Regions from separate parts of the Bradyrhizobium sp. P3_C3 genome, predicted to be linked through region 3. Evidence: predicted binding sites of a transcription regulator. Region 3 holds the regulator's gene; each other region holds the start of a gene.

Region 1 (9,528 bases), on a different contig from region 3:
ACGTCCGAGCAGCTCGGCCTGTCGCCGATCCTGATGGCCGCGGCCAACTCGTCCGGCGGCGTGATGGGCAAGATGATCGACGCGCAATCGATCGTGGTCGCCTCCACTGCCACCAACTGGTACGGCCATGAAGGCACGATCCTGCGCTTCGTGTTCTGGCACTCGATCGTGCTGGCCTCTCTGGTCGGCCTGTTCGTGACGTTGCAGGCCTATGTCTGGCCGTTCACGGCGATGGTGCTGAAGTAGCAGGCCACGCCTCGCTTCAACGCAAATCCCCGCAGGGCTTCGCCGCCTTGCGGGGATTTTTGCATCTAAAGCACTATCCGGAAAAGTGCGAAGCGGTCTTCCGAAAAGATCATGCTCAAACAACAACCTGAAGCGCGATGACGATTCGTCCCAATCTCATCGCGCTTTAGCGTCCGCGAACCTTCTCAACGGCGCCGCCGTCTTATAGAAGGTGCCGCAAATCAGGTCGGTCGAGAGGTCTCATGGTTTCGCTCAAGCAGATGGCGTGTTTGGCGGTTGCAATGCTCGCGATGTCCACGCTCGCGCGTGCCGAGGACGGTTTTCCGTTCGGTACCGAGATGACGCTGGAGGCCCTGCCGCAGCCGGGCTCGAAGCGGATTCCGAACATCGAGATCGGCGACAATGGCGAAGTCGTGCTGGAGCTCTGGTGCAAGGGTGGCAAGGGCCAGTTCTCGGTCGCCGGCAACACGGTGATCTTCGTCCCCGGCCAGATCCAGGATCGTTCCTGTCCGCCGGCCAGGGCGCAGGCCGACGACGAACTCGTCGCAGCGCTGGGCAGCGTCGAGACCTGGAAGCGTCAGGGCGACGTACTGACGCTGATCGGCCCCAAGCCGCTGCGCTTCAGAACGACGGGGAATTAGCTCTCGTGTCCCGGACGCGCTGCAGCGTGCAACGCTGCTGCGCAGAGCCGGGACCCAGACTCGATCGGCGACGTCGCTTGCGGCCTCTGGGCTCTGGCTCAGCAGCGCATCACTGACGTGCTGCGCTGCGTCCGGGGCACGAGAGCCTACTTCCACACCGACTTGTCGGCGTCCCAGCGCTGGCCCTTCAGCTCTTTCACGAGCGCTTCGACCGAGCCGTTATCGTCGGGCTGATCGCCTTCCTCGTCGGCCGAAGCGTCATCCGAGAGATTGAGCTTGGCGCCGCTGCTCTCATCGGCGGTCGTGGTCGAGGGGCTGCCGATCCAGAGCATCAGTTTGTCGGTCGTGCCGGGCTTGTCGGGCGAGATCAGGCCTGCAACCTCGATCGTGTCGGTGAGCTCGAGTGCCGGAAAATCCTGGTTCGGCCGCTTGAAGACGAGCTTGAGCTTGCCGGTGGCCGGGTTGAAGCTGTGCGAGACCTGCTTTGCCGCAAGCGTCCGGCTCATCACGCCGGCGACGGCTGAGGCGAGCTTGTCCCGGCTGATCTTGTCGCCGTCGCGCCAGTCGGCCGCGGGAAAGCGGATGGTGCGATCCATCTCGGTCATGCCCGCGGTCCAGCCCGCCGCGGTGACGCCGGGCATCGCCTTGAACTTCGCCAGCAGCGCGCCGGCGCGTTCCGGATCGACCGACATGTTGATGGTCTGCTCGCCGGCGCGCAGCGCGTCGCAGCCGACGGTCAGGCTCGCCAGTGTCACCTCGACGTCCTGGCCCTTCAGGCTCTTCAGGAACTCGGTCGCCGCATCCAGCTTGACCTTGACCGCGATCGCTTCCGGCGAGACGTCGGTGAAATCCTTCGGCTGCGGCGTGATGCCGTCGTCGGAGGTCTGGTTGTCCTGAAATTCCTTCTCGCTGAGATCGGAATTGTCGGGCGAGGTGACCTCGGTCACGGTCTGGCCGATCGCGATCTGGCCGCGGAACTCGAACGTGTCGCCGGACTGTTTGCGCAGCAGCTTGACGGTGACGGGCGCCTTCTCGCCGAGGCTCTGCGTCGTGCCCGTCAGGTTCTGGCCCGCGACCTGGAGATTGACGACGAAGCGGTCCTTGCGGTCGGAATTTTTTGCGACGGGATAGCAGACGTCGAGCACGGCCGCCGTCACGGTCTTGCCCTGCCGCGTCTCCTTCAGGATCACGTCGGCATTGCCGTCCATCAGGCCGTCGATCGAGGTGAAATAGCGTGTCTCGGTTCCGCCCGGCGCCGTGGCCTTCGGCGACAGCTTCATCTGGGCCGATGCGACATCGGGCGAGACGGCAAGCAGGGCCGCCAAAAGGGCTGTCGAACAAACCAGAAGCGCACGCATCGATGAATCCTCGCGCAATCGAATCGGCGCGCCACCGTAGTGGGTTTTGGCCGCCGGTTGAATTGGAAAGCAGAAGGGGCAGGGTCGGCAAAAAAGAAGGCCGCCCGGAGGCGGCCTTCGCAACATTGTAACGGAACGGAGGCTTAGAAGCCGCCCATGCCGCCGCCGCCCGGCATGGCGGGCGGAGCTTCCTTCTTCGGCGTTTCGGCGACCATGGCCTCGGTGGTCACCAGCAGGCCGGCCACGGACGAGGCGTCCTGCAGCGCGGTGCGGACCACCTTGGCGGGATCGATGATGCCCTTCTCGACCATGTCGACATAGTCCTCGTTCTGGGCGTCGAAGCCGAAGGTCTCGGACTTGTTCTCCAGGATCTTGCCGACGACGATCGAGCCTTCCACGCCCGCGTTCTCGGAGATCTGGCGGATCGGGGCTTCCAGCGCCTTCAGCACGATGTTGATACCGGCCTGGACGTCGGCATTGGCGTTGGTGAGACGGCCCACCGCCTTCTTGGCGCGCAGCAACGCGACGCCGCCGCCGGGGACGATGCCTTCCTGCACCGCGGCGCGGGTGGCGTTGAGCGCGTCCTCGACGCGGTCCTTCTTCTCCTTGACCTCGATCTCGGTCGCGCCGCCGACGCGGATCACCGCGACGCCGCCGGCGAGCTTGGCGAGGCGCTCCTGGAGCTTCTCACGGTCGTAGTCTGAGGTGGTCTCCTCGATCTGGGCCTTGATCTGGCCGACGCGGGCCTCGATCTCCGGCTTCTTGCCGGCGCCCTTGACGATCGTGGTGTTCTCCTTGTCGATCACGACCTTGCCGGCACGACCGAGCATCTTCACCGTGACGTTCTCGAGCTTCATGCCGAGGTCCTCGGAGATGAGCTGGYCGCCGGTGAGGATCGCGAGGTCCTCGAGCATGGCCTTGCGGCGGTCGCCGAAGCCCGGCGCCTTGACGGCGGCGACCTTCAGGCCGCCACGGAGGCGGTTGACGACCAGGGTGGCCAGCGCCTCGCCCTCGACGTCCTCGGCGATGATGACGAGCGGCTTGCCCGACTGCACCACGGCTTCCAGCACCGGCAGCATGGCCTGAAGGCCGGACAGCTTCTTCTCGTGCAGGAGGATGTAGGCGTCCTCGAGCTCGGCGGTCATCTTCTCGGCGTTGGTGACGAAGTAGGGCGACAGATAGCCGCGGTCGAACTTCATGCCCTCGACGATATCGACCTCGGTGTCGAGCGACTTGTTCTCCTCGACGGTGATGACGCCCTCGTTGCCGACCTTCTGCATCGCCTGGGCGATCATCTTGCCGATGGCGGCATCGCCGTTGGCCGAGATGGTGCCGACCTGGGCGACCTCGGAGGAGGCGGCGACCGGCTTGGCGCGCTTTTCAATGTCCTTGATCACCGCTGCAACCGCGATGTCGATGCCGCGCTTGAGGTCCATCGGGTTCATGCCGGCGGCAACCGCCTTGGCGCCTTCGCGCACGATGGCCTGGGCCAGCACGGTCGCGGTGGTGGTGCCGTCGCCGGCGAGGTCGTTGGTCTTGGAGGCGACCTCACGCAGCATCTGGGCGCCCATGTTCTCGAACTTGTCCTCGAGCTCGATCTCCTTGGCGACGGTGACGCCGTCCTTGGTGATGCGGGGCGCGCCGAAGCTCTTCTCGATGACGACGTTGCGGCCCTTCGGACCGAGCGTCACCTTGACGGCGTTGGCGAGAATGTCGACGCCGCGCAGCATGCGTTCGCGCGCGTCTCCGGAAAACTTGACGTCTTTGGCAGCCATTTCTTCAATCCCTCGTGTTTCGTGATGTGTTTGCCGCTTGCGGAATGACCGAATGCCCGGATCGCGCGATCCGGGCATGACATTCAGCGGCTGTTCAGGCTGACGGCCTTAGGCCATGACGCCCATGATGTCCGACTCCTTCATGATCAGGAGCTCTTCGTTGTCGATCTTGACCTCGGTGCCCGACCACTTGCCGAACAGCACGCGGTCGCCGACCTTGAGGTCGATCGGGATCAGCTTGCCGGCCTCGTCGCGGCCGCCGGGGCCGACGGCGACGACCTCGCCCTGGGACGGCTTTTCCTTGGCGGTGTCCGGAATGATGATGCCGCCCTTGGTCTTTTCCTCGGCGTCGATACGTTTGACCACGACACGGTCATGCAGCGGACGAAATTTGGATTTAGCCATGACGTTTCCCTTTGGAGGCTCGCTTCGGAAGGAATGGAAGTGGGTAGGGGCGGCGTCCGTCCACCCTCTTGCCGAGGATCGAACGGCGCGCTTAGCAATCGGGCTTTCCGAGTGCTAATAGTGCGCCCGGAAATATGGCTTGGCCGCGATCCTGTCAAGCAAGGGTGGTTAAGCGATTGGTGAGGCGGATATAGGATCGTGTCTAGAGAAACTTATTGGTCGCGCTGGCGTATAAAGGACGTCATTGCTCCGACAGCGGTTTTGCGCTTGGCTGCAGGAGGGATGYGGTCGGGGTCTCATTTGGGGGACGGTTTGCTCGGGGGAATGTCATGATCAGGTCAGCTCACGCACGCACGGTTGCCAATCTGGCGGCCGCCTCTTGCCTGGCGCTGCTGCTTGGCGCCTGCGGCGGCGGTATGAGCCTGCCGTCGTTCTCGTCGTCTTCGCCGCCGCCCGAGGCCGAGCCCGGCACCGGCCCGGAAATGCCGGCGAGCATCCGCGCCGACGAGATCGTCGGCCGCTGGGGTCTCGCCTCGTTCCAGAACCCGGCCGACCGCGCCCGCACCGAGGCCGCGGCCCGGGCGCAGTGCAAGAATCCCTACGTGATCACCGCCGGTTCCTCCGGCGGCGTGATCATGCATCTCGCCGACCAGGCGACGCCGCAGGAGCTGCGGCTGAAGGGCTCGCCCAGCGGCAAGAACTACATCGGCCCGGCGGGTCCCACCCCCGGCGAGCAGGACCGCGAGATCGTCTCCTTCGACGGCCGCGTCCTGATCACCCGCTTCATCGACAAGGACGCCGCCACCCGTTACGGCAACATGGTCTACGTCCGCTGCGCGCCAAGGGCGTAGTCTCTCCTTCGTCATGCCCCGGCTTGCCGCCTTCGCTGAAGCTTCGGCGAGCCGAGCGCTCGTCTGGGCCTCGGCGTAGCCTTGGCGGAGCCGGGACCGGGGCATCCAGTACGCCGCGGCCTCTCGGCTCAATCACCGCCGCCTCTGGAATAATGGATCGCCCGGTCAAGGCCGGGCGATGACAGTGGAGGGGATGGCCCCACAAACAAAAACGCCGGCTCTCGCCGGCGTTTTGTTTTTCCGTAATGCCGCGCCCGATCAGTCGAACAGCGCGTCGATGTCGTCCTGCGAGGCGTGGCCGACGTCGCCGGCGAGCTTGGGGCCGTTGAGGAGCTTTTCGTCGTCGCTGCGGGTGTCGGCCGGCGCGGGCACATGAGCCTTGATCGCGTCGACGCCGCCCCAGATCTCCATCATCGCATTGATATGCTGCTCGATGAACTTCATCGTGGTCATGACCTTGCTGATGCGCTGGCCGGTCAGGTCCTGGAAGTTGCAGGCTTCGAAGATCGAGATGACGCGTTCCTGGATGTCGTCGGCGAGCCGCTTCTGCTGGTCGGCCGATTGCACCTTGGACATCGCGCTAGCCGCCTGGTCGATCGATTCGGCGGCTTCGAGGATCTGCTGGGTCGCCTGCTCGGTGCCGCCGACGACCGCGCCGAGCTCGCCATTGACCTTGGCCATCTCGCCGCCGTCGAAGCTCTTGCCGTGCAGCGTCGCGATCTCGCGCTTGGTGCGGTCGATGGCGTCGTGGATGAGGTCGAGCTCGACCTTCAGCTTCTCGCACTGCTCGATCTGCGCCCGGTAAGTATCGAGCATGGTACGAGCTTCAGAGAGCTCGTGGGCGGTGGAAGCGTCGATCGCCGCCATGGCCGCGCTGCCGGACAAGGGCACGGTGCCCTTCGCCATCTGTGCGCGGATCGCACGCAGCTCCGCCATGATCTCGCTATGCATCGGCGCAGCCTCCTCAATCATTTCGGGGCTGGGCATCTCGCCGACAATAGCCTCCTCGACACGAAAACGTTTGCGGTGAATAGCCATCAGGAACTCCCCCCACCTCACTCACGCGTCTTTGTAGACAGAAGCAATTTAACACGAGGTTCACAGCGGGAACTGTTGCGCGGCCACACGCGACGGCGCGAAAAGAAGCGATTAACCATGGGCCTGCGGCGTTCATGGAAAATAAACGCTGATCGCCAAATTGCACCCTCGCTCGCGACGTGGTGAATCGAAACGGCTGATACGTTTACCAAACAAAACGGCTTTTGCTCTTTATTGACCACGTCGCGGTCGCCGGTCAGCCATCGGCTCTGCACGACGCATGGGATCTAGACGAAACAGTACAGAGTACGTCGATGTTCAAGAAAATGTCTGTCGCGCTGCTCGGCAGCGCTTGCACCTTCATTGCCGGCGCGAACAGCGCCAGCGCCTTCGACAATAGTGTGCCGAACGATCCGCCCGCGGTGCTCTACCAGCCGCAGGTGCAGCCGGCGCCGGTGCGTGTCGCCTCCAATGCGAATATGGGCGGCGGCTTCATCGAGTTCCTGTTCGGTGAAGGTCCCGGCCGCGGCCCGGCCTACGCGCCGCAGCAGCCGGTTTATCAGCAGCAGCCCGGCTATTACGACCAGCGCCGCCTGCCACCGATGGGCGAGCCGCAGATGCAGGGTGGATATCAGCAAGGCGCAGGTCTCCAGCAGGAGGCGGTCGATCCGCGCCAGCGTCCGTTCGATCCGAGATTCGAGAAGCAATCCGTCGACTATAGCGGCAAGGAAACTGCCGGCACCATCGTGGTCGATACGCCGAACAAGTTCCTCTATCTCGTCGAGGGCAACGGCCGGGCGATGCGCTACGGCATCGGCGTCGGCCGTCCCGGCTTCACTTGGTCCGGTGTGAAGTCGATCACGGCCAAGCGCGAATGGCCGGACTGGACGCCGCCGGCGGAAATGATCGCGCGCCGGCCCGACCTGCCGCGGCACATGGAAGGCGGCCCGGAAAATCCGCTCGGCGCGCGGGCGATGTATCTGGGCTCGACGCTCTATCGTATCCACGGCTCCAACGAGCCCTGGACCATCGGCACCAACGTCTCCTCAGGCTGCATCCGCATGCGCAACGAGGACGTCATCGACCTCTATGGCCGCGTCAATGTCGGCACCAAGGTCGTGGTGATGTGATCGCCTGACGCTCGACATGAAAACGGCCGCCTTCCGGGCGGCCGTTTTTGTTTGTCGCGCTGATCGGGCAGCCTCACGCGTAATCGCTGCCGCCATCGTCTCCGCCGCCGAAATCGCTGTCGTCGTCGGCTACGTCCATATTGCCGTTGTCGTGGTCGTTGTCGTCGTAGTTCTGATCGTTGTTGTTGTTGTCCCGGTCGTTCGACGCCTGGTCGGTGAAGCCCTGGCGGGAACCGTCGTCGCGGTCGCGGTTGGAGCCGATGTCGTTGAGACCGGCATCGCGCGAGAGCGAGCCTCCGGACTGGTCGCTACCGCCCCAGGGGCTTCCACCGGCGCTGCGGTCACCGCTCAAGGCGTTGGTGTCGCCGAAGGCCTGCTGGTGCGATCCGCCCATCATGCCGCGGATGCTGGAGAGCAGCAGCGAGCCGCCGACGACGCCGGCGGCGGCTGCCGCCGCGGTGCCGAGGAACGAGCCGCCGCCACCGCCCATCGGCGGTGCGCCATAACCCTGACCCGGAGCTTGGCCTGGAGCTTGACCTGGGCCTTGGCCGTAGGCCTGTCCATAAGGAGGCGGCGCGCCGTAACCGGGCTGTGCCTGCGGCATCGCCTGACCGGTGTTCCAGACCGGCCGCGCGTCACGCGGCGGCACGTTCGGAACCGAGCCGCGCGAGGGGCCTCCGCCGAACAGCGAGTCGCGCATGGTATCGAGGAAGCCGCCGGACTGCGCCTGCTCGGGCGCATGGGCCGCTTCCAGCTCCTGGATGCGGTTATGGGCGCGCTTCAGCGCTTCGTCCTGCAACAGCGTGGTCTGCACCAGCGCGTAGACCGCGCCGGGCGCCTTGCGCAGCCCGTCGGAGATCGCGGTGATCGCGTCGGGATCGCGCGGTGCGTTTTCCAGTTTCGAAAGCCGGTCGAAAAGCTCGTCGACGAGCTGGCGTTCCTGAGGCGTCATGATCAGTCTCCCTCGCTCAAACCAAGCGCGAGGCAGATGTAGGGTTCCATTGTGGCCCCAACAGTGCCCGCCGGATTAAATTTCGGTATGCGACAAGCTGCCCGGCGGCTTGCTTTCCGCCGGTTTCACCCCAGCGTGACGCCGCTGTCGGCCAGCAGGCGCGCAAACCCATCGCCCGAGAGATAAGCATGCTCGCGTTCGCGGACGTCGGTCATCGGATCGAGGCCGGTGAGGACATCGTCGACGAAGCCGGGGTGGCACATCACAAGGCCGCCATCGGGGAGGCCTTCCAGAAACTGCCGCATCAACGCGCCGAAATCGGCCTCGCGCGTAAAATCATAGGCGCCGGCGAAGCCGGGATTGAAGCCGAGGCCGGCGCTGGCGGCGCGGCGGCGGAATTGTGCGCTCAGGATATCGAGCACCATGGCTTTTGGTGAGGCCAGCCGCTGCACAAGCGGCAGGTCGCGCCCGCCCTGGCGGACCCAGGCCTTCGGTGCGGCTTCGCTGACCGCATCGACAAAGCCGTCGCGCACCTGCGGATAGAGCTGCACATGCTGATGGCCGTCGACGAAGTCAGGCGCGCGCCCGAACGCTTCCGCGAACGCCGCCAGCTGCGCCCTGACCTCATTGCGAAAGAATTCGCGGTCGAGCCGGCGTGCAAGGCCGGCGCGCAGCAGTTTCGGGAACGGCATGAACATGTCGCCGTCCAGCGGTCGGAAATGCATGGTGAGCGGCCGGAACGGCGCCGACAAGGTCACGTGCAGGCCGATCGCGCAGCGCGGGCTCGCTTTCGCGGCCGTCTGGAGCGCCTCGATCTCGCCGCGCTCGATCGCCGGTCCCACCATCATCACCGAGGTGGCATTGAGACGGCCGCGTTCGATCAGGTCGCGGATGGCGCGATTGACGCCCGGGCTGATGCCGTAATCGTCGGCGCAGAGCCAGATCCGCCGCAGGCCCGCGGCCGCGCTCATTCGGCGGCCGTCCTCTTCGAGGCGTCGTCGGCCTTCCCGGTCTCGAAATGCTTTTCGCTGTGCTCGGCGACGAAGTAGATCGGGCGCGCCTTCAGCTCGGACAGGATCTTGCCGATATATTCGCCGACGATGCCGATCATGATGAGCTGCACGCCGCCGAT
Region 2 (9,528 bases), on a different contig from region 3:
GACCCCGCGAGGTACCCCATGGCGACCGTAAAGCTGCTTTCGGACGATGAACTCTCCGCCGAGGCGCGCGCCGTTTTCGACGATATCCGCAAGGTGCGGAAGTCGGACTTCGTCAACAATTTCTGGCGCGCGCTGGCGCATGATCCGAAGACGCTGCGGCGGACTTGGGAGAGCATCAAGGAGGTGATGGCACCCGGCGCGCTCGATCCCAAGATCAAGGAAATGCTCTATGTCGCAGTCTCGATCGCGCATGGCTGCAGCTATTGCATCCATTCGCACACCGCGGGCGCACGGGCCAAGGGCATGACCGAGGCCGAATATGGCGAGATGCTCGCCATCGTCGGCATGGCCGCGGAGACCAACCGGCTGGTCACGGCGCTCGGCGTCCCCGTCGACGAGGCGTTTCTCGTCGATGCCGCTGACTGAGCGGCAGAGATAGCTGTTTCGCCGGAGAATGACGACCTCCCCCGGGGAATCGGGGGTTTCATGCCTCCCCGAAATTGGCTAGTAATTCCGCGCAAACGCGTTCGGGGACGGGAAATGACCTATTGTTGCGGAATCCTGGTTCGGGACGGTCTGGTGATGATCGCCGACACCCGAACCAATGCCGGGCTCGACAATGTCTCGACCTTCCGCAAGCTCCACATCTTCTCCAAACCCGGCGACCGCATCATGGCGATCGCCAGCGCCGGTAACCTCGCCATCAGCCAGTCGGTGCTGTCGACGCTGACCGAAGGCCTGGAGGACCCCACCACGGGCGAGGTCGAGACGCTGATGAACGCGCCGACCATGTTCCAGGCCGCCCAGCGCATCGGTCGGGCGATCCGGGCGGTGCACGCGACCGAAGGACCGGCGCTGCGATCCGAAGACGTCTCCTTCGACGTCTCCTTCCTCTTCGGCGGCCAGATCAAGGGCGCGCGCATGCGCCTGTTCATGGTCTACACCGCCGGCAATTTCATCGAGTGCACCACGGACACGCCCTACCTGCAGATCGGCGAGCACAAATACGGCAAGCCGGTGCTCGACCGCGCCATGCATTACGACGTCGAGCTGTACGAGGCGCTGAAGACCGGCCTGATCTCGATGGACTCGACCATGCGCTCCAATCTCGGCGTCGGCCTGCCGATCGACGTGCTGGTGGTGCGTAGCGATGCCTGCGATGCCGATCTCAACCACCGCATCGAGGCCGGCGAGCCCTATTTCCACGACCTCCGTTCGCGCTGGTCGGCGGCCCTGCGCGCGGCGCATCAGAACATTCCGCGGCCGCCCTACAAGAACGAAAAAGAACCAAAAACCTGACAGCCAACTTGAAGAGAGAAAAGGCAGGAAACGATGAGTGAAGCAAACAAGATCGCAGTGGTGACGGGCGCGGGCACCGGTGTCGGGCGCGCGGCGTCGCTGGCGTTGATGAACATCGGCTTCACCGTGGTGCTGGTCGGGCGCCGGCTCGACATGCTCGAGGAGACCGCAAAGCTCGGCCCCGCAGGCAAGAGCCTGTGCGTCACCGCGGACATGACCAAGCCGGACTCCATTGCCGCGCTGTTCGACAAGGTGAAGGCGACCTACGGCCGGCTCGACGTGCTGTTCAACAATGCCGGCATGGGCGCGCCGGCGGTGAACTTCGAGGATCTCAGCCTCGAGCAGTGGCAGGCGGTGGTGAACACCAACCTCACCGGCCCGTTCCTGTGCACCCAGCACGCCTTCCGCATCATGAAGGACCAGAGCCCGCGCGGCGGCCGCATCATCAACAACGGCTCGATCTCGGCGCACGCGCCGCGTCCGTTCTCGGCGGCCTACACCTCGACCAAGCATGCCATCACGGGCCTCACCAAGGCCTCCAACCTCGACGGCCGCATGTACGACATCGCGGTCGGCCAGGTCGACATCGGCAATGCCGCCACGCCCATGACCGATCGCATGGTCAACGGCCCCGGCGTGCTGCAGCCCGACGGCACCACCAAGCACGAGCCGCGCATGGACGCCAAGGCGGTCGGCGACGCCGTCGCCTACATGGCCGGCCTGCCGCTCGATGCCAACGTGCTGACGATGACCGTCATGGCCACCAAGATGCCGTTTGTCGGACGGGGCTGAAGACCTCTCTTCCCTCTCCTCGCTTGCGGGGAGAGGGCCTGACTCAAAAAACTGAAAAACAACCCCATGCACAGTAGGCGTCAAGGCGCCGCGAAGTCTCCCCGCAAGCGGGTGAGACGGAATAAGTCCTGGCCCCGCCTCGACAATCGTCCTTACACGCGCGCAGAGCCGGGAAACAGCGAGAAAGCATGTCACAATCCCGAACTAAGGTATGAGCCACCTAGGGTAGAGCCATAATCCCGGCCATTACCCGGCGGCTCCGCAAATCGTTCGGAACGGTACAAATGGGTTTGGACATATATCATCTTCACATCGACGATGACGTCACTGATTTTCCTGTCATCATCGACGTCGAGCAGGCTCAACTTCAGAAGATCGTTCAATTCAGCCGCAAGAAAACAAATCAGTATATCGACTTTGAGCGGCTTCTTTCCGATCACGGATTCTCCGCGCGAGACTACTATCAAGCCCTTCATCAACGGGAGCTGTCAGGGATCGGAAAATTCTCCGACAGCTTTTATTTCTGCCCCACAGGCGAATCGGATCCGATGAACCCGACCCAGACGGGTCTATACTTTACCGACAAGAGAAGCTTTTTCGCGCCGAAGCCGCAACTGCCGCCAAATGTCTTGAAGAGATTGAAGACCTTCAAGATCAAGCAGTATCCGATGATCGATAGATTGGAGGATGTCGTCTACACCAAACAGATCGGGTATCAAAGAAACGCCGTCGCTGACGCCTTTTTCAACGAATTTCTCCCGGACGGGATGTTCGTTGAAAAGTCGTACGCGCAGAGAATATTCGAACTAACGATTGCTGAGGCACAGCAGGATTTCCGAACCAGCTTTCTCGACAACTGGGACGACCAACGCAGTCTCGTCGTGGTCTCCTGGTGAGAGACCACGCCTCCACGGTAGCAGTCTGGATTGCTTCGCTGCGCTCGCAATGACGGATGATAGAGCGGAGCCCTACTCCAAGCTCTCCACCTGCCGCAGCGCCGGAAACAGCTTCATCCACAGCAGCGCGACCGCGACGGTGCAGACGCCGCCGAGCACGGCCGCAGGCATCGCGCCGAGCAGCGCGGCTGCGACGCCGCTCTCGAACTGGCCGAGCTGGTTGGAGGCGTTGATGAAGAGGAAGTTCACCGCGCCGACCCGGCCGCGCATCTCGTCGGGGGTTGAGAGCTGCACCAGCGAGAAGCGGATCACGACGCTGATCGTGTCGGCGGCGCCCAGAACCGCGAGCGACAACACCGACAGCCACATCCACGACGACAGCGCGAACACGACCGTGGCGACGCCGAACACGATCACAGCCTGGAACATGCGCAGGCCCACATGCCGCGAGATGGCGTGACGCGCGAGCACCATGGTCATCAGCAGCGCACCGACCGCGGGCGCGGCGCGCAAGATCCCGAGCCCCATCGGGCCGGTCTGGAGGATGTCGCGGGCATAGATCGGCAACAGCGCGGTGACGCCGCCGAACAGCACGGCAAACAGATCGAGCGAGATGGTGCCGAGGATCGCCGGATTGCTGCGGATGAAGCGGACGCCGGCGAAGATGTTGTCGGCGTCCGTCCCCTCCTTGGAGACCGCCTGCGGGCGCGGCCGGATGAAGCCAGTCAAAATCATCCCGAGAATCCAGAACAGCAGCATCACGGCATAGGCAAGATGCGGCGCGACCGCATAGGCAAAGCCGCCGAGCGCCGGACCCGTGATGGTCGCGACCTGCCCCGCGCCGCTCGCGACTGCGGTTGCGCGCTGGAGCGATCCCTGCGGCGCGATCAGCGGCAAGAGAGCCGCAGTGGTCGGGCTCTCGAAGGCGCCGGCAATGCCGAGCACGAAGGTCGCGATGAAGATCTGCACCTCGCTGACCAGGCCGAGATAGGTGATGATTGCGAGATAGAGCGCGGTGGCGGCTTCCACGAGCTGGCAGAGCTGGACCACGCGCTTGCGCTCGAAACGGTCGGCGGCGTGGCCGGCGACGAACACCAGAAGCGCGGTGGGCAGGAACTGCACGAGGCCGACCATGCCGAGATCGAAGGCCGAGCCGGTGAGATCATAGATCTGCCAGCCGATCGCGACCGCCGCGATCTGGCTGGAAAAGCGCGACAGGCTGCGCGAAAGCAGGAAGAACAGGAATGCGCGGTGGGAGAGAAGTGCGCGGGCGGTGACCGGCGGATTCGAGGATATCGGCTGCTCTGTCATCGCCTCTTGGGTCACGCTTGGACCGTCCGCCCCCTGATTTCGACCCGCCCCGCGTGGCTGACGCAGGCCTGCTTGTCAACAGCGGGCGGCTCCGGCGGCCTTCCGGCATTGCGTTTGCAACGCACGCGCGGCCATAATCATTGAGGGTTTGGGGACATCATGCTTCGGCTGCAATCGGCACTCGGCGTTTTCGCATTGCTATTGATCGCCTGGGTGCTGAGCGAGAATCGCCGCGCGGCCTCGGCTCGCCAAGCAGCGATCGGGCTTGTCGCAACCTTCGTCACCGCGGTCGTGCTCCTGAAGGTGCCCGTCGTCGCGCGCGCCTTCGGCGCCATCAACGACGCGGTCGGCGCGATCTCGGCGGCCTCGCGCGCCGGCTCCTCCTTCGTGTTCGGCTATGTCGGAGGCGGTCCCCTGCCCTTCGATCTGAAGGTGCCGGGCGCCGATTTCATCCTGGCGTTCCAGGCGCTGCCGATCGTGCTGGTCATGAGCGTGCTGACGACGCTCTTGTTCTACTGGCGCGTGCTGCCGCCGGTCGTGCGCGGCATGGCCTGGCTGCTGGAGCGGACGCTGGGCGTCGGCGGCGCGGTCGGGCTCTCGACCGCGGCCAACATCTTCCTCGGCATGGTCGAGGCGCCGCTGTTCGTGCGGCCCTATCTGGCGCAGATGACCCGCAGCGAATTGTTCCTGGTAATGACCGGCGGCATGGCCGGCATCGCCGGCACGGTGCTGGTGCTCTATGCGACGCTGCTGGCGCCGCTCATTCCCGATGCCGCCGCGCATTTCGTCATCGCCTCCGTGCTGGGCGCGCCGGCCGCGATCCTCGTCAGCCTGATCATGGTGCCGGAGACGTCAGACAAGCGCACCGGCGGCGCGCTGGAGGATCCTGAGATGGACGTCTCCGGCCCGATGGATGCGATCGTCAAGGGGACGAGCGCGGGGATCGAACTGCTGATCAACATCGTCGCCATGCTGCTGGTGCTGGTGGCACTGGTCTATCTCGTCAATGCCGTCCTCGGACTGCTGCCCAATATCGGCGGCGCCGCGATCTCGCTGCAACGCCTGCTCGGCGTCGTGATGGCGCCGGTGTGCTGGCTGATGGGATTGCCCTGGGACCAGGCGGTGACCGCCGGCAGCCTGATGGGCACCAAGACCGTGCTCAACGAGCTGATCGCCTATGTCGACTTCTCGAAACTGCCGCCCGATACGCTCGATCCGCGCTCGCGCCTGATCATGCTCTACGCAATGTGCGGCTTCGCCAATTTCGCCAGCCTCGGCATCATGATCGGCGGCTTAGGGGTGATGGCGCCGGAGCGGCGCGAGGAGATCAACGCGCTCGGGCTGAAATCGATCGTCTCGGGAACGCTGACGACGTGCCTGATGGGCGCGGTCGTGGGGGTGTTGAGTTAGGCTCTCTCCACCCGTCATTGCGAGCGAAGCGAAGCAATCCAGACCGTCTCCGCGGAAAGATTTCTGGATTGCTTCGTCGCCAGCGCAAAATTGCTTCGCAATTTTGTCGCGGGCTCCTCGCAATGACGGCGGAAAGACCGCGCCTACGCCTTCAACTCCACCGTCCTGAACTCCGCCGGCAGGATCACCTCCAGCAGCTCCACGTCATCCGAATAATCCAGGATCATGTGCTTGATCTTCGGCGGCTGGGTCCAGGCGCTGCCTTCCTTCATCAAGGTCTCGCCCTGGCCGTCCATGTAGGTCTTCACCCAGCCCTTGAGCACGTAGACCATCTGGAATTCGACGTCGTGGAAGTGCAGCTTCGACACCTCGTTCGGATCGCAGGGGCCTTGCAGGCGGATCACGTGGGCTTGCGCGAGGCCGTGGCTGGCTTCGGCGATGCCGAGGTCGCGATACTTGGCGTAGACGCGCAGGCCGTCGGCCTTGAAGTCTTCCTCGCGGTGATGGCTGATGGCGATGCGCTGCTTGGGACGAGCGGGCTTTTTCGGAGCGGCCTTCGCCGGTGTCGTGCGCGCCTTTGCCTTCACCGCCTTGCGCGCCGAGGATCGTGCCACGGCCTTGGCTCCGCTCCGCTTCTTCACCGCGGCCTGGGCTGCACTGCGCGATTTTGTTTTCTTGGCCATGGGCCGCCTCCCTGTTGTTATAGGCGGAGGCTAGCACAGAACGAGATATCGTAGGGTGGGCAAAGCGAAAGCGTGCCCACCATTGCCAGATGCAATCGTGGAGAGATGGTAGGCACGGCGCGAGCGCGCCTTTGCCCACTCTACGATGCCGGCGCGCTGTTCAATGCAGCCGGAACACGCCATCCACGGCGCGCAGCTCGGCCGGCTTGATCAGCTTGGAATGCGCGACGGTCACCGAATGGAGCGGACCGTCGAGCTTCTCCTGCCAGAACGCCAGGAAATCCTTCAGCGCCGGAAATTTCGGAAACATGTCGTAGTTCTGCCAGACGTAGGTCTGGAGAAGCGAGGGATGATCGGGCATCCGATAGAGAATTTGCGCCGTCGTCAGCCCGTAACCCAAAAGCTGTTTCCGGAAATCTTCGGAAACGCCCCCACTCCGCAAGCCCATGCCAACCTCCTTTGCAGGAGCGCATTCAAGGGGCGGCTTGGTCGGTGTGCGCCTTACGAGCCACCCGGTACTGATGCGCTCACATGAGAGAAATGTGACGCAAACTGACAATCCATCTCAAGCCTAAAAGTTTAACAAGCTGTTGAAATTCAATGCTTTAGCAGCAGAGGCGGCTCCGTGCTAATACGGTCACCGGGCGGGTTAACGATGGTAAAGAGATTCTGGCACCCGGGCCTTCAGAGTGCCGATTTTTCTGCTAGAAGCCCTTGCCCCCGCAAAATTCCTGTCCTATTTCAGCCTCGCCTGTGCTAGCACTCGCGGGCACAGACTGCTAACGCCAAAAAATTCCCATACCGTGCAACTACTTAGGAGGACTGCATGAAATTCCGTCCGCTTCACGACCGCGTCGTGGTCAAGCGTATCGACGCAGAAGAGAAGACCGCCGGCGGCATCATCATTCCCGACACTGCCAAGGAAAAGCCCTCGCAGGGCGAAGTCGTCGCCGTCGGCCCCGGTGGCCGCGACGAAGCTGGCAAGCTGATCCCGATCGACCTGAAGGTCGGCGACCGCGTGCTGTTCGGCAAGTGGTCCGGCACTGAAGTCAAGATCGACAACGTCGACCTGCTGATCATGAAGGAAAGCGACATCATGGGCGTCCTCGACGTCCCCGCTTCCAAGAAGAAGGCGGCCTAAGAGCCCCCTCTCCCCACCAGCTAAACACCTAAGGAAAAATCCAGATGTCAGCTAAAGAAGTCAAATTCGGCGTCGATGCACGCGACAAGATGCTGCGTGGCGTCGACATCCTCGCCAACGCCGTCAAGGTGACGCTCGGCCCCAAGGGCCGCAACGTCGTCCTCGACAAGTCGTTCGGCGCTCCCCGCATCACCAAGGACGGCGTCACCGTCGCCAAGGAGATCGAGCTCGACGACAAGTTCGAGAACATGGGCGCGCAGATGGTGCGCGAAGTCGCCTCCAAGTCGGCTGACGCGGCCGGCGATGGCACCACCACCGCAACCGTGCTCGCGGCTGCGATCGTTCGTGAAGGCGCAAAGTCGGTTGCCGCCGGCATGAACCCGATGGACCTGAAGCGTGGTATCGACCTGGCCGTGGAAGCCGTGGTCGCCGACCTCGTCAAGAACTCCAAGAAGGTCACCTCGAACGACGAGATCGCCCAGGTCGGCACCATCTCCGCCAACGGCGATGCCGAAATCGGCAAGTTCCTCTCCGACGCCATGAAGAAGGTCGGCAACGAGGGTGTCATCACCGTCGAGGAAGCCAAGTCGCTCGAGACCGAGCTCGACGTCGTCGAGGGCATGCAGTTCGACCGCGGCTACATCTCGCCCTACTTCGTCACCAACGCCGACAAGATGCGCGTTGAGATGGACGACGCCTACATCCTCATCAACGAGAAGAAGCTCTCCTCGCTGAACGAGCTGCTGCCGCTGCTCGAGGCCGTGGTGCAGACCGGCAAGCCGCTGGTCATCGTCGCCGAGGACGTCGAAGGCGAAGCGCTTGCGACCCTCGTCGTGAACCGTCTGCGCGGTGGTCTGAAGGTCGCGGCCGTCAAGGCTCCGGGCTTCGGCGATCGCCGTAAGGCCATGCTGCAGGACATCGCGATCCTGACCGGCGGCCAGGCGATCTCGGAAGATCTCGGCATCAAGCTCGAGAACGTCACGCTCAACATGCTCGGTCGCGCCAAGAAGGTGATGATCGACAAGGAGAACACCACGATCGTCAACGGCGCCGGCAAGAAGGCCGACATCGAGGCGCGCGTGGCCCAGATCAAGGCGCAGATCGAGGAGACCACCTCGGACTACGACCGTGAGAAGCTCCAGGAGCGTCTCGCCAAGCTCGCAGGCGGCGTCGCGGTGATCCGCGTCGGCGGCGCGACCGAGGTCGAGGTGAAGGAGCGCAAGGATCGCGTTGATGACGCGATGCATGCGACCCGCGCGGCGGTCGAGGAAGGCATCGTCCCGGGCGGCGGCGTCGCCCTGCTCCGTGCCTCCGAGCAGCTCAAGGGTCTGCGCACCAAGAACGACGACCAGAAGACCGGCGTCGAGATCGTGCGCAAGGCGCTGTCGGCTCCCGCTCGCCAGATCGCGATCAACGCCGGTGAAGACGGTTCGGTGATCGTCGGCAAGATCCTGGAGAACAAGACCTACGCTTACGGCTTCGACTCCCAGACCGGCGAGTACGTCAACCTGGTCACCAAGGGCATCATCGACCCGACCAAGGTGGTCCGTACCGCGATCCAGAACGCAGCCTCGGTTGCCGCGCTCCTGATCACCACGGAAGCCATGGTTGCCGAGCTGCCCAAGAAGGGCGGCGCCGGTCCGGCGATGCCCCCGGGCGGCGGCATGGGCGGCATGGACTTCTGATCCAGCCGTTCAGATACGATACGGAATGCGAAACCCCGGCAGCGATGCCGGGGTTTTTGTTTTGGGGCGGCGCCCCGATGCAACGCCTTGTGGCGACCTGCGAGCGCACCTACAATTCAAAGGTGTATCCTTCGGATCACTAATGCTGCAGGATCCCGTGGAGCCCTGACGAGAATTGCAATGCCGCACCGCAAGATACGTCCGCTGCTGGCAGCCCTTGTCATCATCTCCGCTGCGGGCCTTTCCGCGCCGACGCCCCTAGACGCGGCGGACAACAATGACGCGATTGGGAAGATGGAAGGGACATGGCC
Region 3 (9,528 bases):
GGTGACCGAGACCGGAATCTCGATCTGCGCGGTTTTGCCGCCAAAGGCTTCCTCGAGCGTGATTTCCATGTTGTAGCGCAGGTCGGCGCCACGCTCGCGGCCGCCGCGGCCGCGCTGCCCGGCCATGCCGAACAGGTCTTCGAAGATGTCGGAGAAGGAGGAGGCGAAGCCCGCACCGAAACCGGCGCCGCCGCCGCCCTGCTCGAAGGCCGCATGGCCGAAGCGGTCATAGGCCGCGCGCTTGTCCTTGTCCTTGAGGACCTCGTAGGCCTCGTTGATTTCCTTGAACTTGACTTCGCTGGTGTCGTCCCCGGGATTGCGGTCCGGGTGGAATTTCATCGCAAGCTTGCGGAAGGACGATTTCAGGACGGAATCGTCGGCAGTGCGTTCGACTTCGAGCGTTTCGTAATAGCAGCGCTTGGTGGACGTGGACATGTTGAACTCGGTCTATCCAATCGCGATTCAAGTCGGAGCGGAACAACGTCGCCAGGAGACGATATAGGCAGCCCTTTGCTTCGCGGCAGAGGGCGGCACGGCGACGTTCATCATAACGGCTGGGAATTGATCGATCGTAACGGGGACACGCCCCGACGAGCCCGACACGACGGCCTCCCCCGTGAGGGGGGAGGCCGGTAGCGCGTGTGGGGTCCAAGCCGTCCGCATCATCACCCTCTTGGGGATCAGGCGGACTTCTTGTTGTTCTTGTCGTCGTCGACTTCGGTGAATTCCGCGTCGACGACGTCGTCCTTGGCCGCATCCTTCTTGGCGTCGGCCTCGGCCTGCTGCTTGTACATGGCCTCGCCGAGCTTCATCGAAGCCTGGGCCAGCGTCTGGGTCTTGGCCTTGATCGCCTCGGCATCGTCGCCCTTCAGCGCTTCCTTGAGGTCGCTGACGGCATCCTCGATGGCGCGGCGCTCGGGCTCGGCGACCTTCGAACCGTGCTCGGCCAGAGCCTTCTCGGTGGAGTGCACCAGGCCATCCGCCTCGTTCTTGGCGGTGACGGCCTCGCGGCGCTTCTTGTCCGCCTCGGCATTGGCCTCGGCGTCCTTGACCATCTTCTCGATGTCGGCTTCCGACAGGCCGCCGGAGGCCTGGATGCGGATCTGCTGCTCCTTGGCCGTGGCCTTGTCCTTGGCCGAGACGTTGACGATGCCGTTGGCGTCGATGTCGAAGGTCACCTCGATCTGCGGCATGCCGCGCGGGGCCGGCGGAATGCCCATCAGGTCGAACTGGCCGAGCATCTTGTTGTCGGCCGCCATTTCACGCTCGCCCTGGAAGACGCGGATGGTGACCGCGTTCTGGTTGTCCTCGGCGGTCGAGAACACCTGGCTCTTCTTGGTCGGGATCGTGGTGTTGCGGTCGATGATGCGGGTGAACACGCCGCCCAGCGTCTCGATGCCCAGCGACAGCGGGGTCACGTCGAGCAGCAGCACGTCCTTGACGTCGCCCTGGAGCACGCCGGCCTGGATCGCGGCACCGATCGCCACGACTTCGTCCGGGTTGACGCCCTTGTGCGGCTCCTTGCCGAACAGCTGCTTCACGACTTCCTGGACCTTCGGCATGCGCGACATGCCGCCGACCAGAACGACTTCGCCGATCTCACCGGCGGTGACGCCGGCGTCCTTCAGCGCCTTGCGGCAGGGCTCGACCGTCTTCTGGACGAGGTCGTCGACCAGCGCCTCGAACTTGGCGCGGGTGAGCTTCATCGTCAGATGCTTGGGGCCGGTCTGGTCCGCGGTGATGAAGGGCAGGTTGATCTCGGTCTGCGTCGTCGACGACAGCTCGATCTTGGCCTTTTCAGCGGCTTCCTTCAGGCGCTGCAACGCGAGCTTGTCGTTGCGCAGGTTGATGCCCTGCTCCTTCTGGAACTCGTCGGCCAGATAACCCACGAGGCGCATGTCGAAGTCTTCGCCGCCGAGGAAGGTGTCGCCGTTGGTCGACTTCACCTCGAACACGCCGTCGCCGATTTCGAGAATGGAGATATCGAACGTGCCGCCGCCGAGATCGTACACGGCGATCGTGCCGGTCTTGGTCTTGTCCAGACCATAGGCGAGCGCGGCCGCGGTCGGCTCGTTGATGATGCGCAGCACTTCAAGGCCCGCGATCTTGCCGGCGTCCTTGGTCGCCTGGCGCTGGGCGTCGTTGAAGTAAGCGGGAACGGTGATGACGGCCTGGTCGACCTTCTGGCCGAGATGGGCTTCCGCGGTCTCCTTCATCTTCTGCAGGATGAACGCAGACACCTGCGAGGGCGAGTAGGTCTGGCCGTCGGCCTCGACCCAGGCGTCGCCGTTGGAAGCCTTCACGATCTTGTACGGAACGAGCTTCTTGTCCTTCTCGACCATCGGGTCGTCGTAGCGGCGGCCGATGAGGCGCTTCACTGCGAAGAACGTACGCTCGGGATTGGTAACGGCCTGGCGCTTGGCAGGCTGGCCGACGAGGCGCTCACCGTCGTCCGTCACGGCGACGATCGAAGGCGTCGTGCGCATGCCTTCGGAATTCTCGATGACTTTGGCGTTCTTGCCATCCATCACGGCGACGCACGAATTCGTGGTGCCGAGGTCGATCCCAATGACCTTTCCCATGGTCCTGATATCCTTGTTTTTGCGGCAGGTTGGCTGGGCCCAAGAGGCACCCGCTCCAAACCCCCTAAGATCAAACATCCGCGATATTGCGATGGTTGACGCTCATATAGGAGGGGGGGAGGGGCCCGCAAGGACCGAACGCAAGTTTCGGCCATGAAAACATTGGGTTTTGGAAGATCATATCCGGGCTCAACCGCCCTTGCGGGTGATGAATTATTAACAGGTTCAGGCGTCAGCCGGCCCCCGCCACCGTGATCTGCCCCGCCCTGTTACCGGCGGGCCAAACCCGTTAAAAGGCGGGCGGCCGGACCGCCGCCATCAAGGCGGCTTTGCGCGACAAAGCGGCCCAATGGCCGACCATCGAACGGCCTCAATGTGAACCAATCAGAGTGCCCATGAAGCTCATTCGCCCCCTCGCCGCGCTCGCCGTCCTCGTCGCCACAGCGCTTCCGGCCCTGGCGGCCGATGCCGTTTTCCCGCCCGGCTTGCGCCTCGGCATGGTGCCGCTGGTCGGCCTGAGCACGGCCAAGACGTTTCCGGGCTTCGAGAGCGAGGACGGCAACGTCAAGGTGCTGATCACCGAGCTGCCGCCGGCGGCCTATGGCGAGGTCGTGAGCGCCTTCAATTCCAATCCCGCCGGCACCGCCGGCGTCAAGCAGGACAAGCTCGAGACCCCCGCGGGTCTTGCCTATTTCACCATGGAAAGCGGCAAGGCCGGCGAGACGCCGGTGAAGCGCTACTCGATGATCGTCCCGGGCGCCGGTTTCTCCGGCTATGTCGCGGTGCAGATCCCGGAGAACGCAACCAAGATCTACACCGACGAGGCGGTGCGGCAGATGTTTGCGAGCGCCGTCACCCGCAAGCAGGTCTCGGCCGAAGAGCAGATCGGGCTGATGCCGTTCAAGATCACCGATCTCGCCGATTTCAAGGACATCCGCACCCTGGCGCCGGGCTCCAGCATCATCCTGGCCGACGGCAATGAGAGCTCGGGCTATGAATCCAAGCCGTTCATGATCCTCGGCCTGATCGGCGCCACCCCGCAGCAGGCCGACGATCGCGCCCGCTTTGCCCAGGAGGCCGCGCTCCAGATCCCCGGCGTGCGCGAATCCCGCGTCACCATGTCGGAGCCGATCCGCATCAACGGCCAGCAGGGTTTCGAGACCCGGATCGACGGCGTCAGCGGCAAGGACAAGACGCCCGTGACCGTGGTGCAGTGGATCCGCTTCTCAAGCGGCGGCGCCTCGCTGCGCATCATCGCCAGCGCCCCGCGCGACCAGTGGTCGGCCGCCTTCACCCGCTTCCGCGCCGTGCGCGACGGCATCCAGCCCAAGGGTTAGTCTCAAGGGTTAGTCCAAGGGTTAGCCCAAGCGCTGGACAGAACCGGCTGCATTTTCGGGCTTCTGTTCGTATACGAACGGAACTAGGCTTCCTTCCATTGGATCATCCTGGAGGGAGGCGAACGATGCTTGATCGACGACAAATCCTCGCGGCGCTTGGGACAAGCGCTCTCGTAGCCCTTGCTCCAACCGCGCTCCTTGCGGCCGCATCGATCAAGCCGGACGATGCCTCCGCGCTGCTCGTGATCGACGTGCAAAACTGCTTCCTGCCCGGCGGCAGCCTCGCCGTGAAGGAAGGCGAGCAGGTCGTTCCCGTCATCAACAAGATGGCGAAAGCCTTTGCGAACGTGGTGATGACCCAGGACTGGCACACGCCAGGCCACATCTCATTTGCGTCAGTGCACTCCGGCAAGAAGCCGTTTGAGACCGTCGATCTTCCCTACGGCAAGCAGGTGCTGTGGCCCGACCATTGCGTGCAGGGTACCGATGGCGCCGCGCTGTCGAAGGACCTCGCGATCCCGCATGCCGAGCTCATCATCCGCAAGGGTTTTCACAAGGACGTCGACAGCTATTCGGCCTTCCTGGAAGCCGACGGCAAGACCTCGACAGGCCTCGCCGGTTACCTGAAGGGCCGCAAGATCAAGCGCGTCTTCGTCGCCGGCCTCGCGACCGACTTCTGCGTCGCCTGGACCGCGCTCGATGCGCGCAAGGCGGGCTTCGAGGTCTATGTGGTGGAAGACGCCTGCCGCGGCATCGACACGCAGGGTTCGCTCGCAAAAGCCTGGGCCGACATGGCCAAGGCCGGCGTGAAGCGGATTCAGTCCGCGGATATCGCGGTGAGCGCGTAAGGCACGCACATCGGCCAGACCCTCATGGTGAGGAGGCGCGTCAGCGCCGTCTCGAACCATGCAGGCCGAGCTGCGAGGGCCGGGCCTTCATCCTTCGAGACGCGCGCGAGCGCGCTCCTCAGGATGAGGATCACGCCGCTCAGTTAACTTCGTTGCTGTTCGCAGCCGGCGCAGCCTTCGTGCCGCCCTTGGCGACACCGACCAGCGCCGGGCGCAGCACGCGCTCGCCGATGGTGTAGCCGGCCTGCATGACCTGCACGACGGTGCCCGCAGGCACCGACGCATCCGGCACCTCGTACATCGCCTGCTGGAAGTTCGGGTCGAACTTCTGGCCCTGCGGATCGAACTTCTTGACGCCGTGCTTTTCCAGCGCGTTGAGCAGCGAGCGCTCGGTGAGCTCGACGCCCTCGATTAGCGAGGTCAGGCCGGGATCGGCCGCGGCACGGGCCTCGGCCGGAACGGCATCGAGCGCACGCTGGAGATTGTCGGCGATGTCGAGCACGTCGCGGGCGAAGCCGGTGATGCCGTAGAGGCGGGCATCGGCGACCTCCTTGGTGGTGCGCTTGCGCAGATTTTCCATCTCGGCCAGCGTCCGCAGCATGCGGTCGCGCGCCTCGGCGGCTTCCTTCTGCAACAGCTCGACCGAGCCGGGCTCCGGATCGTCGGGCATGATGTAGGGTTTTGACACCACGGGCTCATCGGTCGGTGGGGTCGTGTCGTCGGGCTGCCGGTCTCGATCGGTCATCGGCTCTCTTCTCGAACTCGTCTCAAGGGATTGTTGGCCCGGATATCGTGCCTAAGCTCACGAAAATCAAGCGCCCGTGATCGGAGGAAACGCCGGTCAGCCCCCCAAGAGGCGGCTGACGATGCGCGCGGCGTAGTCCACGGTCGGGATTACGCGGGCATAATTCAGCCGCGTCGGCCCGATCACGCCCAAAACACCGACGATGTGGCCGGCGGCATCCCGATAGGGCGAGATGATGGTGGAGGAGCCTGACAAGGAAAACAGTTTGTTCTCCGAACCGATAAAGATCCGCACGCCCTCGGCGGTCTCGGCGCGTCCCAGAAGGTCGATCACGCCGCGCTTGGTCTCGAGATCGTCGAACAGCAGGCGAACGCGCTCCAGATCCTCCAGCGCGTGCAGATCCTCGAGCAGGTTGGCGTGGCCGCGAACGATCAGCTGGCGGTCCTCGTTCTCGCCGCCGGACCAGCTCGCAATGCCGGCCGAAATCACCTTCTGCGTCAGTTGATCGAGCTCGGCACGGGCTTCGCCGAGCGCGGTTTCGAGCTCGAGCCGCGCCTCGGCCAGCGTGCGGCCGCGAATCCGCGCATTGAGGAAATTACCGGCTTCGGTGAGCGCCGAGGAGGGAACTCCGGGCGGCAGCGACAACACGCGGTTTTCGACCTGACCGTCCTCGCCGACCAGGATCACCAGGGCTTTTTCGGGTTCCAGCCGGACGAATTCGATGTGTTTCAGCCGCGCATTGGATTTCGGGGTCAGCACGACCGCTGCGGCGCGGGTGAGACCGGACAGCCGCGTCAGCGCCTCCGACAGCGCCGCCTCGACCGATTGGGCGTGACCCACCGACGTCAACTGGCTCTGGATCGACTGCCGCTCGGCGTCATTGAGGTCGCCGACCTGCATCAGGGCGTCGACGAAGAAGCGTAAGCCCAGTTCCGTCGGCAAACGGCCGGCGGAGGTGTGGGGCGCATAGATCAGGCCGAGCTGTTCCAGGTCGGCCATGACGTTGCGGACCGAGGCCGGGGACAGCGGCATCGCGATCAGCCGCGAAATATTGCGCGAGCCGACCGGCTCGCCGGTCGCGAGATAGCTTTCGACAATTTGACGAAAGATGTCGCGGGAGCGCTCGTTGAGCTGGGCGAGGCCTGCGCGCGGCGCGATCAGATGGATCGGATCGTGATGGGCCACGGACGGTAACTCCTCTCAGACGCTTATAATTTGTCCATCCCGGAGGGTTCTGACAAGCGTGGCGTTTGCGGGGTGGAAAACCCGGGGTGAAAAAGCCTTGCCGCCCACCCTCACCCCACCTACAAGCACCGCGAATAGCCCTTTTCCGAGAGTTTTGGAGGATTTCCCATGCGGCCAAGCCGCCGTGCGCCCGACGAATTGCGCCCCGTGACGCTGGAGCGCGGCGTGGTCAAATATGCGGAAGGCTCCTGCCTGGTGAAATTCGGCGACACCCATGTGCTGGTCACCGCCACGCTGGAAGACCGCCTGCCGCCGTGGCTGAAGGGCCAGGGCCGCGGCTGGGTCACCGCCGAATACGGCATGCTGCCGCGCGCGACCTCCGAACGCACCCGCCGCGAGGCCTCCGCGGGCAAGCAAAGCGGCCGTACCGTCGAGATTCAGCGCCTGATAGGCCGCTCGCTTCGTACCATCGTCGATCTCGAAGCGCTCGGTGAGCGCCAGATCACGGTCGATTGCGACGTGCTCCAGGCCGACGGCGGCACGCGCACGGCCTCGATCACCGGCGCCTGGGTCGCGCTCGCCGATTGCATCAACTGGATGAAGGCGCGCAACATGATCAAGGCCAAGGTGCTGCGCGACAACGTCGCCGCGATCTCCTGCGGCATCTACAACGGCACGCCCGTGCTCGACCTCGACTATGCCGAGGATTCGGAGGCCCAGACCGACGCCAATTTCGTCCTGACCGGCGATGGCCGCATCATCGAGGTGCAGGGCACCGCGGAACGCGAACCGTTCACACAAGACGAATTCCTCGCGCTGATGGCGCTGGCCCAGAAGGGTATCGCGCGGCTCGTGGACTTGCAGAAACTGGCTGTCGCGTAGTCAATAGGCCCATGCACCGCCGAATCACCGGAAAGCTCGTCATCGCGACCCACAATCCCGGCAAGCTCGCCGAGATGAAGGAGTTGCTCGCGCCTTGCGGCATCGAGGCGGTGTCGGCCGGTGAGCTCGGCCTGCCCGAGCCCGACGAGACCGGCAACGATTTCCGCAGCAATGCCGCGATCAAGGCGATCGCGGCGGCGCAGGCGACCAAGCTTCCCTCCTTCGCCGACGATTCCGGCATCGTGGTCGACGCGCTCGATGGCGCGCCCGGCATCTACAGCGCGCGCTGGGCCGGACCGTCAAAAGATTTCGCTGCCGCGATGGCGCAGATCGAGCGCCTGTTGCAGGAGCGCGGCGCCGCCACGCCCGACAAGCGCACCGCTCATTTCGTTTCCGCGCTCTGCGTCGCCTGGCCCGACGATCATCTCGAAGAGGTCGAGGCGCGCGTCGACGGCAGCTTGGTCTGGCCGCCGCGCGGCACGGCCGGCTTCGGTTATGATCCGATGTTCCTGCCTAATGGCCACGATCGCACGTTCGGCGAGATGACCAGCATCGAGAAGCACGGCCTGCCGCCGCTCGGCCTCGGCCTGTCGCATCGCGCCCGCGCCTTCGTGAAACTGGCGGAGATCTGCCTTGAGCCGCGCTAAGCAAGCTTTCGGCGTCTATGTGCACTGGCCGTTCTGCCTGTCGAAGTGCCCCTATTGCGACTTCAACAGCCACGTCCGCCACGCCGCGATCGACGAGACGCGCTTCGCTTCAGCTTTCGCGCGTGAAATCGAAACGACCGCACAGCGTGCGCCCGGGCGTGAAGTCACCTCGATCTTCCTCGGCGGCGGCACGCCGTCGCTGATGCAGCCCGCAACCGTCGGCGCGGTGCTCGATGCCATCGGCAAGCATTGGCACGTCGCCAGCGATGTCGAAGTGACGCTGGAAGCAAACCCGACCAGCGTCGAAGCCACGCGCTTTGCCGGCTATCGCGCCGCCGGCGTCAACCGCGTCTCGCTCGGCGTGCAGGCTCTCGACGATGCCTCGCTGAAAGCGCTGGGCCGCATGCACAGCGCCCGCGAGGCGCTCGATGCCGTCGCGATCGCGCGCCGCTCGTTCGACCGTTATTCGTTCGACCTGATCTACGCCCGCCCCGACCAGACGCCGGCGATGTGGGCCGACGAGCTGCGCCTCGCGATCGATGAAGCGGCCGAGCATCTGTCGCTCTATCAATTGACGATCGAGGAAGGCACGCCGTTCTTCGGCCTGCACCAGGCCGGCAAATTGAAGACGCCGGACGAAGCGGTCGCGCGCGCGCTCTACGACGTGACGCAGGAGACCTGCGACAAGCTCGGCCTGCCCGCCTACGAGATTTCAAATCACGCGCGGCGCGGCGCCGAGTGCCGGCACAATCTGGTGTACTGGCGCGGCGATGAATATGCCGGCATCGGCCCCGGCGCACACGGCCGCCTCGATATCGACGGGATCAGGCACGCCACCGCCACCGAGAAGCGTCCCGAGGCCTGGTTGATGCGGGTCGAGACCAACGGCCACGGCAACGTCACCGACGATCTCCTCAACAGCGAGGAGCGCGCCGACGAATTTTTGCTGATGGGGCTCCGCCTCGCCGAGGGCATCGACCCCGAGCGCTACAGCGCGCTGTCGGGCCGACCGCTCGATCCCAAGCGCATCGCGCTGTTGCGCGAAGAAGGTGCGATCATCGTCGATGCGACGGGGCGCCTGCGCGTGACCAGCAGCGGCTTCCCGGTGCTGGACGCCGTGGTCGCGGATCTCGCCGCGTAGCGAGCTGCCGTAGCCCGGATGGAGCGCAGCGTAATCCGGGACGCTTTCGCCACTCGGATAGAACCCGGATTGCGCTGCGCTCCATCCGGGCTACGAAGCCATCAAGCCCCAAAACTCTTCGGCGAGCCCGCGACCGCCACACCGCCACCCGTCGTCACCTT

Evidence for each region. Region 3 encodes HrcA, which represses chaperone genes, less so after heat shock. Its sites were predicted from a motif close to GTTAGCACTCNCNNNNNGNGAGTGCTAAC; they were not measured.
Region 1: the regulator HrcA is predicted to act here: its motif matches at 4,516-4,544, upstream of AC1DW2_RS20625 (co-chaperone GroES).
Region 2: the regulator HrcA is predicted to act here: its motif matches at 7,147-7,175, upstream of AC1DW2_RS02120 (co-chaperone GroES).

Annotation. Positions count from the first base shown of each region.
Region 1 is NZ_JBFUGY010000017.1:60,548-70,075, reverse strand. It holds gene AC1DW2_RS20645 (L-lactate permease) at 1-246, shown strand, start outside; gene AC1DW2_RS20640 (META domain-containing protein) at 489-887, shown strand; gene AC1DW2_RS20635 (hypothetical protein) at 1,034-2,245, opposite strand; gene groL (chaperonin GroEL) at 2,389-4,020, opposite strand; gene AC1DW2_RS20625 (co-chaperone GroES) at 4,129-4,425, opposite strand; gene AC1DW2_RS20620 (hypothetical protein) at 4,755-5,276, shown strand; gene AC1DW2_RS20615 (protein phosphatase CheZ) at 5,535-6,314, opposite strand; gene AC1DW2_RS20610 (L,D-transpeptidase) at 6,629-7,444, shown strand; gene AC1DW2_RS20605 (DUF2076 domain-containing protein) at 7,518-8,396, opposite strand; gene AC1DW2_RS20600 (ChbG/HpnK family deacetylase) at 8,522-9,367, opposite strand; gene AC1DW2_RS20595 (glycosyltransferase family 2 protein) at 9,364-9,528, opposite strand, start outside.
Region 2 is NZ_JBFUGY010000001.1:379,355-388,882, forward strand. It holds gene AC1DW2_RS02080 (carboxymuconolactone decarboxylase family protein) at 19-426, shown strand; gene AC1DW2_RS02085 (proteasome-type protease) at 541-1,299, shown strand; gene AC1DW2_RS02090 (SDR family oxidoreductase) at 1,333-2,091, shown strand; gene AC1DW2_RS02095 (hypothetical protein) at 2,376-2,987, shown strand; gene AC1DW2_RS02100 (MFS transporter) at 3,060-4,298, opposite strand; gene AC1DW2_RS02105 (NupC/NupG family nucleoside CNT transporter) at 4,458-5,708, shown strand; gene AC1DW2_RS02110 (cupin domain-containing protein) at 5,852-6,391, opposite strand; gene AC1DW2_RS02115 (usg protein) at 6,552-6,839, opposite strand; gene AC1DW2_RS02120 (co-chaperone GroES) at 7,218-7,532, shown strand; gene groL (chaperonin GroEL) at 7,577-9,217, shown strand; gene AC1DW2_RS02130 (SEL1-like repeat protein) at 9,398-9,528, shown strand, end outside.
Region 3 is NZ_JBFUGY010000031.1:23,966-33,493, forward strand. It holds gene dnaJ (molecular chaperone DnaJ) at 1-435, opposite strand, end outside; gene dnaK (molecular chaperone DnaK) at 681-2,582, opposite strand; gene AC1DW2_RS29365 (hypothetical protein) at 2,978-3,919, shown strand; gene pncA (bifunctional nicotinamidase/pyrazinamidase) at 4,045-4,767, shown strand; gene grpE (nucleotide exchange factor GrpE) at 4,907-5,512, opposite strand; gene hrcA (heat-inducible transcriptional repressor HrcA) at 5,609-6,697, opposite strand; gene rph (ribonuclease PH) at 6,866-7,579, shown strand; gene rdgB (RdgB/HAM1 family non-canonical purine NTP pyrophosphatase) at 7,591-8,226, shown strand; gene hemW (radical SAM family heme chaperone HemW) at 8,213-9,367, shown strand; gene AC1DW2_RS29400 (penicillin-binding protein activator) at 9,469-9,528, opposite strand, start outside.